DNA from 4 places in the Pelorhabdus rhamnosifermentans genome. Region 2 is predicted to be linked to each of the others. Evidence: riboswitches for the same ligand, from Rfam matches in the RefSeq annotation. Region 2 holds a riboswitch; each other region holds the start of a gene.
What was found. A riboswitch is a leader RNA that binds a small molecule or an ion and turns the genes downstream of it on or off. The one in region 2 is predicted to bind cyclic di-GMP.
Positions count from the first base shown of each region.

Region 1: another riboswitch for cyclic di-GMP. It lies ahead of Ga0466249_RS12245 (methyl-accepting chemotaxis protein); the one in region 2 lies ahead of Ga0466249_RS06350 (RraA family protein).
Region 3: another riboswitch for cyclic di-GMP. It lies ahead of Ga0466249_RS14240 (diguanylate cyclase); the one in region 2 lies ahead of Ga0466249_RS06350 (RraA family protein).
Region 4: another riboswitch for cyclic di-GMP. It lies ahead of Ga0466249_RS20390 (methyl-accepting chemotaxis protein); the one in region 2 lies ahead of Ga0466249_RS06350 (RraA family protein).

Region 1 covers NZ_JAHGVE010000009.1:16,964-21,071, forward strand. Annotated here, with positions in the region: gene Ga0466249_RS12240 (amino acid permease) at 1-694, shown strand, start outside; gene Ga0466249_RS27190 (hypothetical protein) at 819-941, shown strand; cyclic di-GMP riboswitch class I at 921-1,005, shown strand; gene Ga0466249_RS12245 (methyl-accepting chemotaxis protein) at 1,107-3,083, shown strand; gene Ga0466249_RS12250 (zinc-ribbon domain-containing protein) at 3,241-3,483, shown strand; gene Ga0466249_RS12255 (zinc ribbon domain-containing protein) at 3,496-3,936, shown strand; gene Ga0466249_RS12260 (nucleoid-associated protein) at 4,009-4,108, shown strand, end outside.
Region 2 covers NZ_JAHGVE010000004.1:54,296-58,403, reverse strand. Annotated here, with positions in the region: gene Ga0466249_RS06360 (bile acid:sodium symporter family protein) at 45-1,028, opposite strand; gene Ga0466249_RS06350 (RraA family protein) at 1,094-2,083, opposite strand; cyclic di-GMP riboswitch class I at 2,190-2,276, opposite strand; gene Ga0466249_RS06345 (methyl-accepting chemotaxis protein) at 2,280-4,108, opposite strand, start outside.
Region 3 covers NZ_JAHGVE010000011.1:57,749-61,856, forward strand. Annotated here, with positions in the region: gene Ga0466249_RS14230 (biotin transporter BioY) at 1-345, opposite strand, end outside; gene Ga0466249_RS14235 (ABC transporter ATP-binding protein/permease) at 580-2,301, shown strand; cyclic di-GMP riboswitch class I at 2,489-2,572, shown strand; gene Ga0466249_RS14240 (diguanylate cyclase) at 2,699-4,108, shown strand, end outside.
Region 4 covers NZ_JAHGVE010000023.1:20,629-24,736, reverse strand. Annotated here, with positions in the region: gene Ga0466249_RS20395 (BlaI/MecI/CopY family transcriptional regulator) at 1-11, opposite strand, end outside; gene Ga0466249_RS20390 (methyl-accepting chemotaxis protein) at 133-2,163, opposite strand; cyclic di-GMP riboswitch class I at 2,241-2,326, opposite strand; gene thiE (thiamine phosphate synthase) at 2,605-3,222, opposite strand; gene thiM (hydroxyethylthiazole kinase) at 3,203-4,027, opposite strand; gene Ga0466249_RS20375 (hypothetical protein) at 4,054-4,108, opposite strand, start outside.

The DNA of each region.
Region 1 (4,108 bases), on a different contig from region 2:
TATTCCAGCAGCCATTAACAAAGTATTTTGGCGTATATTAATATTTTACGTAGGTGCTTTAGGTGTTATTATGAGTCTTTATCCGTGGAATCAGCTCCAAGCGATTGGTAGTCCCTTTGTTTTAACTTTTAGTAAATTAGGGATTACGGCAGCAGCGGGAATTATTAACTTTGTTGTTTTGACAGCTGCTCTTTCTTCCTGCAATAGTGGAATATTTAGTACAGGCAGGATGCTTTATAACTTATCGCTACAGCAACAGGCACCGCAATTTTTTGGAAAACTTAGTAAGCGTCATGTTCCATTCAATGGTATTTTAGTTTCTTTTTGCTTTTTGTTTATTGGTGTCATATTGAATTATTTTGTTCCTGCTGAGGTGTTTATTTATGTGACGAGCGTTGCTACAGTCGGAGCTATTTGGGTCTGGGGTATTATTGTTTTAGCCCAGTTGAAATTTAGACAAAGTCTTACATCTGAAGAGGTGGCACAATTAAAATATCCTGCTGTTCTTTATCCCATTAGTAATTGGGCAACCTTGATTTTTTTAGTATTTGTTGTGATTATTATGGCTTTTGATGCCGGTACGCGCGTGGCCTTATGTGTGGGACCTGTTTGGTTTGGGTTTTTACTTATTTGTTATTATGGTTTTGGATTACATAAATCTTCTAAAGTGATTATAGAGAAGAAAAAAGATTGAGCCTTTTCATAGGCTCAGTTTTTTTATCAGCAATTATCAATGAACAATTTTTGAGTAAAGAAGGAATTTGGCAGAATTTGGCGAATGATAAATTGGTAAGGACTAAAACTTTGGCAGGGATGATTTGATTCCGCTTTGGGTTGCTGATATGGATTTTAAGGATGCTGCATGTCCCGGCAGTATTCTTGTAAAAGCGTTACAGCAATTAAAAGAGGCTGTGGTAAAATTTGATATTGAGCAAACCTAGCGAAAGTTAGGGACGCAAAGTCATGGATCTAAGAACAATTGTTTATGATTGCCAGACTGCCAACGCTATTTTTGTTGAGAACAACAAGCAGGCAATAGCCTGTTTTTTGTTTGGGTATAAAAAGTGATTTCATTTAAATAATGAATGGAGGAGACAAACGACAGAATGAGTACTAAAAAGTTAAGAAATACATTGCAGTTCAGGATGGTATTATTGTTCGTTGCTTTTGCCGTATTTTCGGCGCTGATTGTAGGTGGCGTGAGTGCTTATTTGAGTATTGATTCCACTGAACAAAATATTGTCGACAGCAATACAACGATTGCGAATCAACTTTCTAATGAAATTGAGCGATTTATGAATGATTCGAAGGGCTTGACAGAAACGTTAGCGCTATCGCCTACTGCTACTTCTATGGATGCAGCAAAAATAAAGGCGATGATTATAGCAGCTCAGCAAAAAAATCCACAATTTGAATTGCTTTATGTTATGGATAGTACAGGGATGCAAATCGCTAGAACATCGGGAACTTTAGCAAAACGGGCGGATAAAAATTATTTTACAGGAGCGATGACTGGAAATACCTTTTTGACTGATACGTATATTTCTTCTTTTACAAATGCTCCTACCATTACGATTTCGGCACCTATAAAAGATCCAAGTGGTAAAATTTTAGGCGTTTTTGCGGCTGATATTAGCTTAAAGGCTGTTTGGGATATGGCTGAAAGAACAACCATTGGCTCTAATGGCTATATCGATGTGGTCGATGATAAAGGGACATTTATTGCTCATCCCGATAAAGACCAGGTGCTGAAAAATGAAAATGTCGGTAAACTGTCTTATGTGCAAGAAGTGCTGCAAGGAAAAAGCGGTAGTATGAACGCATTATCAACAGTGGGACAACAGTCGGTCATTGCTTTTGCTCCTGTAAAGTCGTATCACTGGGGTGTTCTTACTTATTTGCCGAATGCAGAAGTTCATAATCACGTGATGAAGATGATTCTCATCATGTTGGCACTTGTGATATTTGCAGTATTTTTAGCGGTGTTTGGTGCTATTTATACGGCTAGAACTATTGCCAAACCGATAAAATTATTGGCACTTTCAGCTGAACAAATGGCGGGTGGAGATTTAAATAAACCGATTCATGTTCAAGGTGTGACTGAAGTTAATGATTTGGCAGCTTCATTGGAAGGGATGCGTAAAGGGTTGACAATCATGATCCGTGAAGTCGTGACATCGTCTAAACAATTAGCAGAGTCTTCTAATCAGCTCACAACCAGTGCAGATCAGTCTGCTCAAGCGGGAAACCAAGTCGCCGTGTCTATTACAGATGTTGCAACTGGTGCGGATAAGCAACTAACGTCTGTAAACGAGGCTACAGAGGTTGTGAAACAGATATCGGCGAGTATCGAGAAAGCTGTACTAAGTACGAGTCAGGTTGCTGCGCATTCATCGAATGCTGCTGCATCGGCTCAAGAGGGTGGTGAGTCCGTTGAGAAGGCTGTTAACCAAATGGCTAAGATTGAACAGACAGTCAATCACTCAGCTCAGCTTGTTGCTAATTTAGGTGAAAGATCAGCGCAGATTGGACAGATTGTTGATACTATTTCAGGTATTGCAGGACAGACGAATTTGTTGGCTCTTAATGCTGCCATTGAGGCCGCAAGGGCAGGGGAACAAGGGCGCGGTTTTGCCGTGGTGGCCGATGAAGTTCGTAAACTTGCCGAACAATCGCAAGATGCAGCCAAACAGATTGCAAGTCTTATTAGCGAAATACAAGACGAGACAAGTCAGGCTGTTGTGGCTATGAATGAAGGAACCCATGAGGTGCAATTGGGTACAGAGGTTGTGAATGCGGCGGGTCAAACTTTAAGTGAAATCACGACGCTTGTTACGCAAGTATCGAATCAAATTCAAGATATTTCAGCGGCCATTCAACAGGTATCAGGGGGTAGTCAGCTGATTGTGTCATCTGTCCGCGATATTGATGGCATTAGTAAGAAAGTAGCAGAGAAATCCGAGACCGTGTCAGCGGCAACAGAGGAACAATCGGCATCCATGGAGGAAATTGCTGCCTCTAGTCAGAATCTTGCTAAGATGGCACGTGATTTGGATGCTGCGGTCAGCAAGTTTACTGTGTAATAAAATGGGCACTGTGTTTAGATGACTTTATATAAACACAGTGCTTTTTTAGTTTTGTCACTTTTGTTTATTTCAAGTAGGAGTTATAACAGGAATTCACTATTATTTAGCGAAAAATAACTAAAGTAAAGATGTATGATGCTAGAAGAGGTGGCTTATGCGCTATTGTGTTTTTTGCGGTGTAGAAATACCGAATGATGCGAAATTTTGTCAGATATGTGGCAAAGAACAGCCGGAAGACGCAAATTTAGCTCTGTCTGGTTATGAGTCAGAGGATAAGGAGCAAGGTGCAAATGGATTTTTGAGTTCTCGCAAAAAAATGATTTTTGCCTGTGTGGGAGTATTTATGGCATTGATCGCTGTTGTTACAACGGTTATTATTTTTGTGCTTAAAAGATAGGGAGGTTAGCCTATGTTCTGTCCCAATTGTGGGGTTGCCATCAGTGAAGTGGGAAGTTTTTGTGCGAAGTGCGGCAAAAATGTAGCCTATTTAACAGAGGTTGAAAGTGTTTTAGCAGAGCAACCGGAAAAGGCACAGTCTATTGAGTCGGCAGCCAGAGAAATGGAAGAAGAAAATGCAGCCACCACGGAAGGGGCTGAGAAAACGGCAATAGAAGAGGTACACGTGGTTGCACCACGGATAGTAACGCCATTATCGGAAAAAGTATATTTCTGCAATCAGTGTGGGACATCTGTTTATTCCAAAGATAACTATTGCTATCAGTGCGGGAAGAAAACGCAAAAACAGTATTATTGTGTGCAGGGAAAAAAACGAAAAAAAGTTGTCATAGGTGTAAGTCTTGTTATCCTTTGCTTAGTTGTTGCTGGAGTTTGTTACAAGCTAACAAGTTGAGTTTTTTTGTTGAAGCTTTATTGAATTCTATGTTGCTGAATGTGGAACAACGTTTTAAAAAAAGAAAAATGGGTGAACAATTTGTTAACAATTAATCGAGCTATTTTACACATACTAGACTTCAACTCTGGCATTACCGTTTTCTCAGAACAAGAGTTAGATATTAAAAGTG
Region 2 (4,108 bases):
TCTACATCATCATTTTAAACTATCAAAGAAACAGAATTATTCAATTATAAAGCGGTTGTTTCCCGCCGACTCCTCGCACTGCCTTCCTCAAAGTATCTGAAGATATTCGGAATCGCCGCAGCAATTGGCTGCTGGAACAGCATAAGCAGAGCAATGGGAATAGCTACCGTCGGCGGGAAGTAGGTAATGGCTATGACAAGTCCGCAACTGGCATTACGCATACCGACACTATAGACCATCGCCATCGTAATATCGCGGGATCTGTTAGGTATACATAAGGAACCTATATATCCGAGAGCGTAAGCGGAAATTACCATAATCAATGCAACAATGATCATCTGAACGGTATCTAGTGACCAACTAATGGCTGGTGATACGAGCGACCCGTTAAAAAGCATAATAATGAACAAAGCCAGTTTGGAAGTAATCCCTCCCACGCCCTTCGAAAAACCAGCTGTTTTACCACCTGTCCAATCATAAAACAGCATTCCTGCTATGCTCGGAATAGTCACCATTAAAAGAAGCTGTATTACCAAGGAAACATAGTTGATATCCACCATCTGACCCATTATTATATTAAAGTAAACTGGCAGCAGCGCAGGAACAATGAGAGTATCAAAAGTAACAGCCACAAGGGCTATGGGTATATTGCCCTGAGCAAGGGCTGTCCACATTATCGATGTAACGCCTACTGGAATTGCGGCTGCCACCAACAACCCCAGTTTCATTTGGGGTGCGTCTGAGTAAAACAGGTTCCCCAATAGCCAAGCAGCTAGCGGCGTCACAATATGAATAAGCAGCAAAATGAATAACGGAATCCACGGTTTGCCTATCACCTGAATAAAGCTCTTCAAACTTGTACCAAGCGAGGTAACAAAAGTCATATAAGCAAACAATGAAACAAGGAGACCACGCACCAATGTACTATCCGGAACTTTCAGTATGAAACCAATGATCAGTGCTGACAGTACCAACAAGAACATTTTTTTCCCCAACCAAGCGTTGGTCGAAGTACATTCTATTCTCATAATCAACCTCCCAATAAAAAACATCTGCCGATATTATTAATTTAACAAACTGTCTTAATACTTACTCAAGGATTTAACCGCAATTGGTAATATAAAACACAATTCAATATCGCTCGAACATCTTCAGGTATCTCCACAAAATTACAGCCAAAGTTATTGCCCTGTTGCCAAATGACTCTTGCTGTGATATGAATACATCCTAACTCCTGAGGCAAAAGCAACCGGATTAGCGAATTAGGCTCCAAATACTGCTTGGCTTGCAGCAATATTCCTTCTAAACTAATATTCATTGCAATGGCATCTATATAATGCTCGTCTTCTTCTCCCAATAAGATTTTCACCGGCACATCAACATCGGCACGAGGAAAATCTCGATTTTCTTTCACAACTACGACTCCTCGCTCTTCAAGAGCTTGCTCAACCCATGTGCGATCCCAGGCCAGATTTGCAATATTTTCTATTGTTTTCAGCTCTGCTCGGGATTTAGCTTTGGCTTTTTCCAACAAATTCTCAGCATCACGCGGATTAATGACGACAATACCGTCTTCATCGCCGACTAAGATATCTCCGGGATGAACAACGACTCCTCCGCAAGCGACAGGAACATTGATTTCGCCAGGTCCGTCTTTATAAGGCCCAGCCGGAGTAACTCCTGCCGCGTAAATAGGAATACCCAATTTTTTTAATGCTCCTATATCGCGAATAGCACCATCAATAATAAAGCCACCGATCTCCCGCTTCTTCCCCCACAAAGCCATCAATTCTCCCATAATGGAGTTTGTCAAGTCACCTTGGGCATCCACTACCACAATATCGCCAGGTTGCGCAAGATCAAGTGCTCTATGCAGCATAAGATTATCACCAGGACGGGACCTAACAGTAAAGGCTGGTCCAAGTAAGGGGACGTCGTTGATTGGGCGTATTTTGGCATCCATGCATGACATGCGGTTCATGTTGTCCGCTATATTGGCTACAGGTATCCCGGCAAAACCATCTATTAGCGCTTGGGGCGGCCGATTAATTTGCATAAAAATGCGTAATCCTACATTTGACAAAATACATCACTCCATTTCTATTATTTTTTTGTCGGTCTACTAATAAAACCTTTTTCAAAAAACAAAACCAGCCCTATGGCTGGTTTTGCGTTTGGCATTAACACCAAATGGCAACCTGGCAATCATAGGCATTCATACCTTTAGACCCATAGCTTTGCGCCCTTATCTTTCAATAAGTTTGCCTAATCTGAACTTATTATAAAGAAAACTTATTAACCGCTTTTTGCAGTTCATCAGCCGTATCTACCAATGCTTGACTAGCCTTACTTATTTGGTCTGCCGACGCAACTTGTTCTTGGGTAGCGGCTGAAACCTGAAGGGTCTGGTTGGCGTTGTTTTTGCTCATACTATCAATATCCCTGATCGCGGTCACAACTCTTTGACTATTCATTGACATATTTTCTATAGCGGCGGAAATATCCTTGATTTGTTCAGACACTTGATTGGTCATTGTAATAATTTCATTAAACGTCTGTCCAGCTTCGCTTACTATATCGGTTCCCAGTTTCACCTCGGTACAACCTTTGTTCATAGCTGCAACTGCTTTATCGGTATCTGTCTGTATTTCACCAATTAAGAGAGCAATTTGTTTAGTCGCATTCTCCGATTGTTCGGCCAGTTTGCGTACTTCCTCGGCCACCACCGCGAAGCCGCGTCCCTGTTCCCCTGCACGCGCCGCTTCTATCGCCGCATTCAAGGCCAGCAAATTAGTTTGACTGGCGATGCCAGAGATGGTATCGATAATTTGACCAATTGCGGTGGACCTTTCTCCCAGATTCGCAACGACTGCCGCCGAATCTATGACACTCGTTTCAATGCTGCGCATTTGAGCAACAGCATTGTTTATCGATTCTCCGCCATTTGTCGCCAACTTGGCAGTCCCTTCCGATACTGAAGCAACGGTTGTAGAATCTGAAACAATTTGTTGAATATCGGAAACAATCTGAGTCACGAGATCTGTGGCAGCATTGGCAAAACTCACTTGTTTTTCAGCGCCTGCTGTAATCGCCTCAATTGCACTTGTCACTTGTTCGGCTGTAGCCGCCGATTGCTGTGCGCTCGCTGTCAGTTCTTCGGAAGCTGCCGAAACTACTTCAGTGGAAACGATGACGTTCCTAAGCAGTTCTTGAAGTCCGCCAACCATTGCGTCAAAATTTTGCGCTAGCTTGCCGATTTCATCTTTCCCTTGGTTATTTATATTTATATTTAAATTACCGCTTTTTAGGCTTTCTGTCGCAGTTACCAATTGAGTAATAGGCTTGGTCATCCGATTGGCAACGACAATACTGATTAAAATGACCATTAACATCGTAACAGCTAAAACCATTAAATTGGTCAACAGCATCCTATTACTGACGGCATTATACTCCTCATAGTTTTTTTCCATACAGATAATCCAACGCGTTTGAGGATCATAAACATAACTTACTAATTTGCGAACACCGTTTTCCCCAGCGATCTCTTCTGATCCGCTTTTTCCGCTAATCGCCTTTTGGACAAAGGGAATGCTGCTCATATCTTTGACTTCTGTTGAACCATCGCCATCAGGGTAAACGATGACTTTGCCATCTTGATCCAGTATGTATGCTGTAACCCCGTTTACTGACCATTTTTTAACAACCTCTTTAAAAGCCTCCAGGTTAATCGTCGCTTGTAACACCCCAACAACTTTTCCGTTATCCGATCGTACAGGAGAAGCCAGTATTACGATAGGCTTTCCTGTTGTCATGCTTATCATCGATTTAGAAGCAACCTCGTCTGTACCGCTCATGGCTTCTTTATAAAATTCCCGTTGAGATACTTTGCCCAATTTAATGTCATCGCCTCTTACAACTTGGTTGCCTTTATCGTTAGAAAGAGCCATACCAATATCGGTATATATTGTTTGAACGTCAGCGATTAGTTGCTTAGAAGCCGGAAGATCGAAATTCTTGACGGCAGTAGTGTGGGAAATCGCTTTGACAATCTCCATGCGTTTATTGACATACGATTGTACCTCCGTTCTAAAAACGTCAACTTTTCCGG
Region 3 (4,108 bases), on a different contig from region 2:
GAGACGACCTGTATTATTATTTGTTCCTTTTAATTTGGCAGTCACAATAGCGCCGATTAAAAAACCGATGAGATATCCGCCGCGGGGTCCGAACAGGACGCCAATCCCGCCTGTTCCACCTGTAAAGACCGGTAAGCCAATGGCTCCCAACAGTAGAAAGGTCATAACACTGAGCGCAGCTTGTCGCATCGTTAAAATACTTGCTGCTAGCATAATGGCTAAATTTTGACCTGTAATGGGGACAGGACTGAAAGGCAGCGGAATGATAATAAATCCCATTGCTGCTGTTGCGGCAGCAAAAATAGCAGCATAAATGAAATCAATTAATTTGTTTTTTGTTGGCATAATGCTCCTCCAAACATCCTGTAAAACTTTGAATAGTTTTGTCTACAATGAATAAGGTTTAACTGAAAAAAGTATAAATCAATGCAAAACGATTGTCAACTTATTTGTATTTTATAGTTAACTAAAGTTGCAATAAAATTATCATCAAAGTCCTACAAGCTTTATCTGGTTTGTAGGACTTTGTTTTGTCATGGATATTGGAGGGGCAAAATATAGAATAAGGAGGTGAATCGGATGAGACGTGGTGTGGTGCTGCGAAAGGGTTGGAAAATGGCCAGTACATATTGGTTCTCTAATGAAAGAGGATCAGCATGGTTACTATTATTAAGTGCTATCGGGCTTAACATGGTATTGGTTTATATAACGGTTGAACTTAATTTATGGCAGGGAAATTTTTATCTTGTTATACAGAATGTTAATCAGGGGGGGTTTAGTGATGCCATCGTCAGGTATGGATTATGGGTATTGTTGCTCATTGTCGTGAAAGGATACCAGATTTATTTTCGCATGCTTCTTCATATTCATTGGCGTCGTTGGCTGACTGATCGTTACTTATCTCAATGGTTGCAGAATAAGACTTATTATCAGCTTCAGTTAACAAGTTCGAATTTTGCGGATAATCCTGATCAGCGCATTAGCGAAGATGTTGATTTATTTGTATCGATTACTCTCAGGCTCACCTTGGATTTATTCAACGATATGATTACGATTTGTTCTTTTCTGGTTATATTATGGAATCTATCCAGTGTTGTTTCATTATCATTCGGTACCTTCAACTTTACTATTTATGGTTATCTCGTATGGACAGCATTGGCTTATGCCATTATAGGTACTTATTGTACCTTTAGATTGGGTCGTCCCCTTGTCAGATTGGATTATGATCAGCAACGTTATGAGGCGGATTTTCGATTTAGTTTGATGCGGATTCGAGAGAACGCAGAAAGTATTGCTTTGTACGATGGTGAATATCAAGAAAAAGAAAATTGTTTGCAACGTTTTAAATATATTTTTGATAATTTTACAAAAATCATCGCAATACGAAAACAATTGATGTGGCTGACGACGGGTTATTCACATATTTCGGTAATTTTCGCTATTGCTATGGCATCGCCTCGATATTTTCGCGGACAGATTCATTTAGGGCAAATGTTTCAGATTATTGATGCCTATAATCATGTTCAAACGGGCTTTTCATTTATTATCGATAGTTTTACCCGGTTGGCACAGTGGCGGGCTGTTATTAATCGGTTGAATAGCTTTCTACTATATATCGACACTGCGCAAATGGAAAAGATGGCTCAAGAAAGGCAGATGTATAACAAGCATAAAGGAAAATTTTCTATTAGGGATGTCAGTATTTCTCAACCTGACGGTCACAACTTAGTTAGCGGGTTAAACTTTCACATAACCTCAGGTGAAAGAATGATCATTACGGGACCATCAGGGTGTGGCAAAAGTACATTATTACGGACTTTTGCTGGTCTGTGGCCTTTTGCAACAGGACGTATCGACATACCTTATGAAGGAAGAATCATGTTTGTTCCCCAAAAACCTTATATGCCTATTGATAAATTGCGCAAAATCTTACTTTATTCTGGCAGCAATCGGCAATTCGAGGATCGAGAGCTTATAGATGCTTTAAAAGACTGTAGGTTAGCACATTTTGCTGATAAATTAGATGAAATCTGTGATTGGGGACAGATTCTTTCACTGGGTGAACAGCAACGAATTGCATTTGCTCGCATACTATTATTAAAACCAGAGTGGCTTTTTTTAGATGAAGCTACGTCGGCATTAGATGAAGCTACTGAAAAGACTGTATATGAAAGAATATCTGAATTTTTGCCTCATACTTCAATTGTGAGTGTAGGACATCGGAAAACAATTTTTCATTATCATAAAAATTGTTTAGTCTTAGATGGGAGAGGGGGGTGGTGTATAAGAATGCTGGAATAAGAGTAGTCTTTAGAAGAGTTTCTATAGGCTGGTAATTGTTGCTATGACCTTGAGTGTTATTTTTGCTATGTGCTTATTAGTGAAAGGTGAGTCGAATTTTCTATATAGGGTATTGTCGATAACGGAAAAAACTTGACTAAATTTGGCATAAGTAATATTATGTAAAAGGAATGTTACAATTTCTAAAATTTTATATTGGCAAACTTACTGAAAAGTAGGGACGCAAAACTATGGGTCTAAAGACGGAGTCTATGATTGCCAAGTTGCTTATTTCGTAATAAATACATTTAGCACCCGCCTATTAGGGGCTATTTTTTTTACATCCCATTTTACTGTATGGATTATGACGATAATTGTACTCCCTTGGCGACCCAGTTGAGGAAGGTATCTATAATGTATGTTTAGAAACGGCACGAGAATTTATTGTGTTTATGTCATTGTTCTTGGTATTTTTATTGGGGCGTTGTTTGCTGTAGTGTCACCTGGTATTTATAAACTGAGTGCAATATTATTGTTTGTGCTATTATTCTTTGGTTATAAGAATAGAAAGAATTCAATTTCTTACGCCTTTGTGGCTGCTGCACTGTTTCTTCATCATTGTTTGTTGGCTAAAATTGTTTTTGATAAAAGTGTTGACGCTGATAGCCTGACTCCTTTTATTATTAATGCTGGATTTTTTTACGCACCGGTGCTTCCTGATCCCATTACACCCGTGCTGGCTGTGCTCACACTTGCATATTATTTCATCAGTTATAATGGTGGCACGATTTCATTGCTTGTAGGGGGGAAAATATTTACGACTTTTCTTATTACCTCACTTGTGAGCGGCGGTGTGTATTTTTTTCGTCAATTGTCTATAGAACGGGAACGATTTTATCAGGCCAATCTTACTGATCCACTTACGGGGTTATATACCTTTACTTATGCTGTCAAAATCGGCCAAGACTTACTTGATCATGGCAATAAGCTGATTGTCATGATTATGAATATCGATAATTTTAAAAATATCAATGATACATATGGCTATTTTATTGGGAATAAAGTATTGATTCAATTTGCCGGATATTTGCGAGACGCAGTGTGTCACGAGGCGGTTGTTGCACGTCTGGGTGGCGATGATTTCATTGTCATGATCAAGCAAGATGATGCTACTACTTTATCTGTTGATGGATTGATTGATAAGTTAAATAAACGAGAATACATTACAGATTCTGATCTGGATTCAGTGCATTTGGCCTTTTCCTATGGCGTAGCCATACAAGATAAAGGGACAGTTGTTGATATTCAAGAACTGATTAATGTGGCGGAAAAAGACATTTATTGCAATAAAACGTCTCAGGGGATTGGGGTAGCTATTTATAATGGAAATGAAATTCTTGATGCGTCTTTTTATGATCTCGTTCATGTACTTGCCCAAAAGGATATGTATACTTATGTCCATTCGTTACATGTTGCTTGCTATGGTGCATCACTTGCTAAATGTTGGGGCCTTAATAAGAAACAAGTGGCGGAAGTCTTTTTGGCAGGATGGCTGCATGATGTGGGAAAAATCGCTATTCCCAATGAAATATTGCGCAAACCAGGTAAATTAACGGAAAAAGAGTACGATTTAATTAAGCGGCATGTTGAATATGGGATGAATATTCTTTTGTCATTTGATGTCAGTGAAGTGGTTCGTCAAGCCGTTATTACTCATCATGAGCGCTATGACGGTTTGGGCTATCCCTACGGGCGGTCTCAACAGGATATTCCATTGGCCGGACGTATTTTGGCTATTGCTGATACCTATTCAGCCATGACAGTGAAG
Region 4 (4,108 bases), on a different contig from region 2:
AATTTTTTCATGAATTTCACTTCCTAGGATTACAAATGTAGTATATAATTACTATAGCTTTCTCTGACCCTGCTTGTCAATAAAAATAGTCCTTATCCATTTTTGTGGACAAGGACTATTTTCTATCAGCACTTAAATACTAAATTTGCGAATTGCTTCTTGCAACTCTATGGCAAGATTCGCTAAACTTTGGCTAGATGAAGCAATTTCTTCCATAGCTGCTGATTGTTCCTCAGTAGCCGCCGATACGGTTTGTGCTTCTCCCGCTGCTTTTTTACTTAACCGATCAATTTTTTCTACTGTTTTTACAATTTTCTCACTTGCTGTTGCCAATTCATTAATAGCTGCAGAATTTTCCTTAACCTGCTCAGATACTTGCGCTACGAGCGTCACAATTTCCTGGAAGGCCTGACCAGCGAAATTGACCACTTCTGCTCCACGTTTGACTTCCCGAGTTCCGGCATCCATAGATGCAACCGCTTTATCCGTCTCTCCCTGTATCCCACCGATCAGAGATGAAATCTGTTCTGTGGCGGCTTGTGACTGCTCAGCTAATTTGCGGACTTCTTCAGCCACGACGGCAAAACCTTTGCCTTGTTCACCGGCACGTGCCGCTTCGATAGCAGCATTTAACGCTAACAAGTTCGTCTGTCCGGCAATTCCGGAAATCGTAGCTACAATTTGACCAATTTCTTTTGATTTTTCGCCAAGTTCCGCTACGACCTTCGCCGAAGTATTCACGGTTTCTTCAATTTGTGCCATCTGGTTTACTGCTTCATTAACAGATTCACTGCCTTGACCAGCTTTATCAGCAGCTTGCTCCGAACGATCGGCTACCTGACTGCTTGTTGCCGCAACATGCTGAATATGAGCAGTCATTTTTTCCACTACACTAGCAGTTTCATTGGCAACCACCAATTGTTCGCTAGCTCCGGCCGCAACTTCTGTAATCGAAGCGGCGACTTGATTAACAGCCTGAGACGATTGATCTGAACTTGCTGTCAATTCTTCGCTTGATGCCGCCAAATGTTCTGATTGAGCACTCATTTTTGCCACAAGATCTCGTAAATTTCTCTGCATAGCCCGAAACCCTTGTGCCAATTGGCCTATTTCATCCACTGATGTAATATGCATTTTTCTTTCACGCAAATCGCCTTGTGCTAAAAGCAAGCACTCATCGCGCAGTCGAGTAATCGGAGCTGCAAAACGTTTTGCCAAAATCACAATGGATCCTGCCGCCAACAGTAAACATACCAAGGAAATTCCTAGCATCAGCCATGCTAAATGACTCGTGGCACGCGTAGCTTCCTGCTGCGGTGCCGCTACCATCATGACCCAGCGCTGTCCGCCAGGTAAATTGATTGGAGTAGCTACGGCAACTCTTGCTATACCATCAACGAATGTATAGTTGCCTTTCACTTGTTTGCCTGTCTGACTCGTCTTAATTAATTGAATTAGTTGATCATCCAATTCCGTTTGTTGCAAATTCAACTCAGAATTGATTTTTTTATCAATTAAATTTAACTTTCCGACAAGTTCAGGCTGCTTGGGATGAGCAATGATCATACCAGAGGCATCGGAAATCTGGCCATAACCTGTCTCAAGAAATTTTAGATCCCCTATCATATTCGTGAGCCGTTCCAATGAAACCGTGCCGATAGTTACACCTGTCATTTGTCCATTGTTCATCACAGGTACAGCTAACATCACGGACAGTTTCCCTGTTGATTTTGACAGAAGAGGATTAGATACAACGGCCTTTTTGGTGGATACAGCTTGTTTAAAATAATCCCGATCCCCATAATTCGCCATAGTTCCTTCACTAGTCACGCCCATACCATCAGGAGCAATAAAAATGAGTGCGTCAAATCCATTATTAGCTTGTTTTACCTCTTGTAGAACTTGCATAATTTGAGCTTTATCACTGCCTATACGTAAAGCAGGATGATTTGCCACGCCATCTAGGCGAGCCAGCAAAACTTCGATATCATCTTGCACCCGATTGGCATAGTCCGTTCCTACAGCCATAGCCGTTTCATTGACACTGGCAGTTAATGATTGCTTGGAAAAATAATAGCTACTCAGTGATAATAGTCCCAAGAACACCAAAAATAACGGAACTAAAATCATTAATAACTTAATTTGAATACTTTTGATTTTCACGCTCAACATACTCCTTTAAATTAACATGATCAAAAAAAAACAAGCACTCGGCCTGCCTTCCACAACAATACTTTTTCGTTGGTAGCCTGGCAGTCATAGGCATGTTGCCTTTAGACCCATTGCTTTGCGTCCCTATTTTTCAATAAGTTTGCTCAATATAAAATGAATCTTGTTAACTGATGACACCTCGCACTTCTTTGTTCACCTCTTCTCCAAATAATAATGCAACACATAATATTTAAAATACTTGTATAAAACACAAAAAAAATACACAAGGTATTTTAAGGTATAATACAACAAAGAACTTAAAATCCCCTGCAAAATGGATAAAATACTTAAATATACTAAACAACTGCAATTTTATAATCTCTATAAGTAAATTGCAGGTCTAAACAATACGAAACCGCTATTTATCTAGAATTAGAAAAATAGCGGTATATTTCATTGGCGAAGTTTTCTTGCAGACCCATAGGGATCACGAGCGGCAACAATAGCGGATACCACTGCGGCACCATCTACTCCTGTTGCCATTACCTTACTAATATTGTTCTCATTAATCCCGCCAATAGCCACAACAGGAATATTTACTTGTCTCTTTATTTCTTGTAACATTTGCAAACTTACATTACTTGCATCATCTTTTGTTGTCGTAGGAAATACTGCTCCTACTCCCAAGTAATCTGCACCGCCCGCTTGAGCCGTTAAAGCCTGCTTGAGCGTAGCTGCAGATACACCAATTATTTTATTAGGTCCAAGTAACCTTCTTGCCACCGACAAAGGCATATCATCCTGCCCGATATGAAGGCCGTCGGCATCGATAGCTAAAGCAATATCAGTTCGATCATTCACTATAAAAGAAACACCATATTTTGCAGTAATACCTTTTAACAATAAAGCACATTGAAAGAATTCTCGCGTGGATAAACTCTTTTCCCGAATTTGCACTATCGTAACGCCGCCTAAAATAGCTTGTTCCACTGTTGCCACAATATCTTTCCCGTACAACAAATCTCTATCTGTTACTAAATATAACGAATAGTTAATGGGACTTTTGCTCATAAATAACGCGACCCCCTTTTCGTATGTCTTCTTCAGTCATGGACCAAACAGCATCAAACAATCGGACTCTGAAGATCCCAATACCTTCTCCTGACTGCAAGGACTTTTTTGCTAACTCCCCGGCCAAGCCCATGACCGTCACGCCGGCGGCCGCCCCAATAAATGGATCGGGTGCTATCCCGCAAAAGCAGGCAATCAAAGAAGTCGCCATACATCCTGTACCTGTTACCTGCGATAAGATCACATGACCATTATCAATGCGACAAATTCTATCTCCTTGCGCAATAATATCTCGCTTACCTGTGATAGCGATTACACAATCAAGTTTTTGAGCTAGCTGTTGCGCCACCTTTTCGCTATCCTCTTCACCAGAAACCGAATCAACACCTTTGATATCAGCATCCATACCTGCTAAAATCTTGATCTCTGACATATTGCCCCGAATGACTGTAGGACAAACTTCTTCGATAATTCGTTTGGCCGTAGTTGTGCGTAATTTTGTAGCTCCCACTCCTACTGGATCAAAAACAATGGGAATCCTTTTTTCTCGCGCCCTTTTACCTGCAACTATCATTGACTCAATATTGCGGGCATTTAGAGTCCCTATATTAATAACCAAGGAAGAAGCAAAAGAAACCATTTCTTCCACCTCGCCAATATCATCAGCCATAACAGGAGATGCACCGATTGCCAAGGTCATGTTAGCACAATCATTGACTGTCACATAATTTGTAATATGATGCACTAACGGTTTTTTCTCTTTAATTTCTAAGAGTAGATTCACTATTTCTGGCAATATTTCCATTTCCTATGCCTCCAAGTATTTTTATTCTAGTGAAATCTCGATAAGATAGTTTTTCTTTTGTCCATATCACTCATTTTGCTG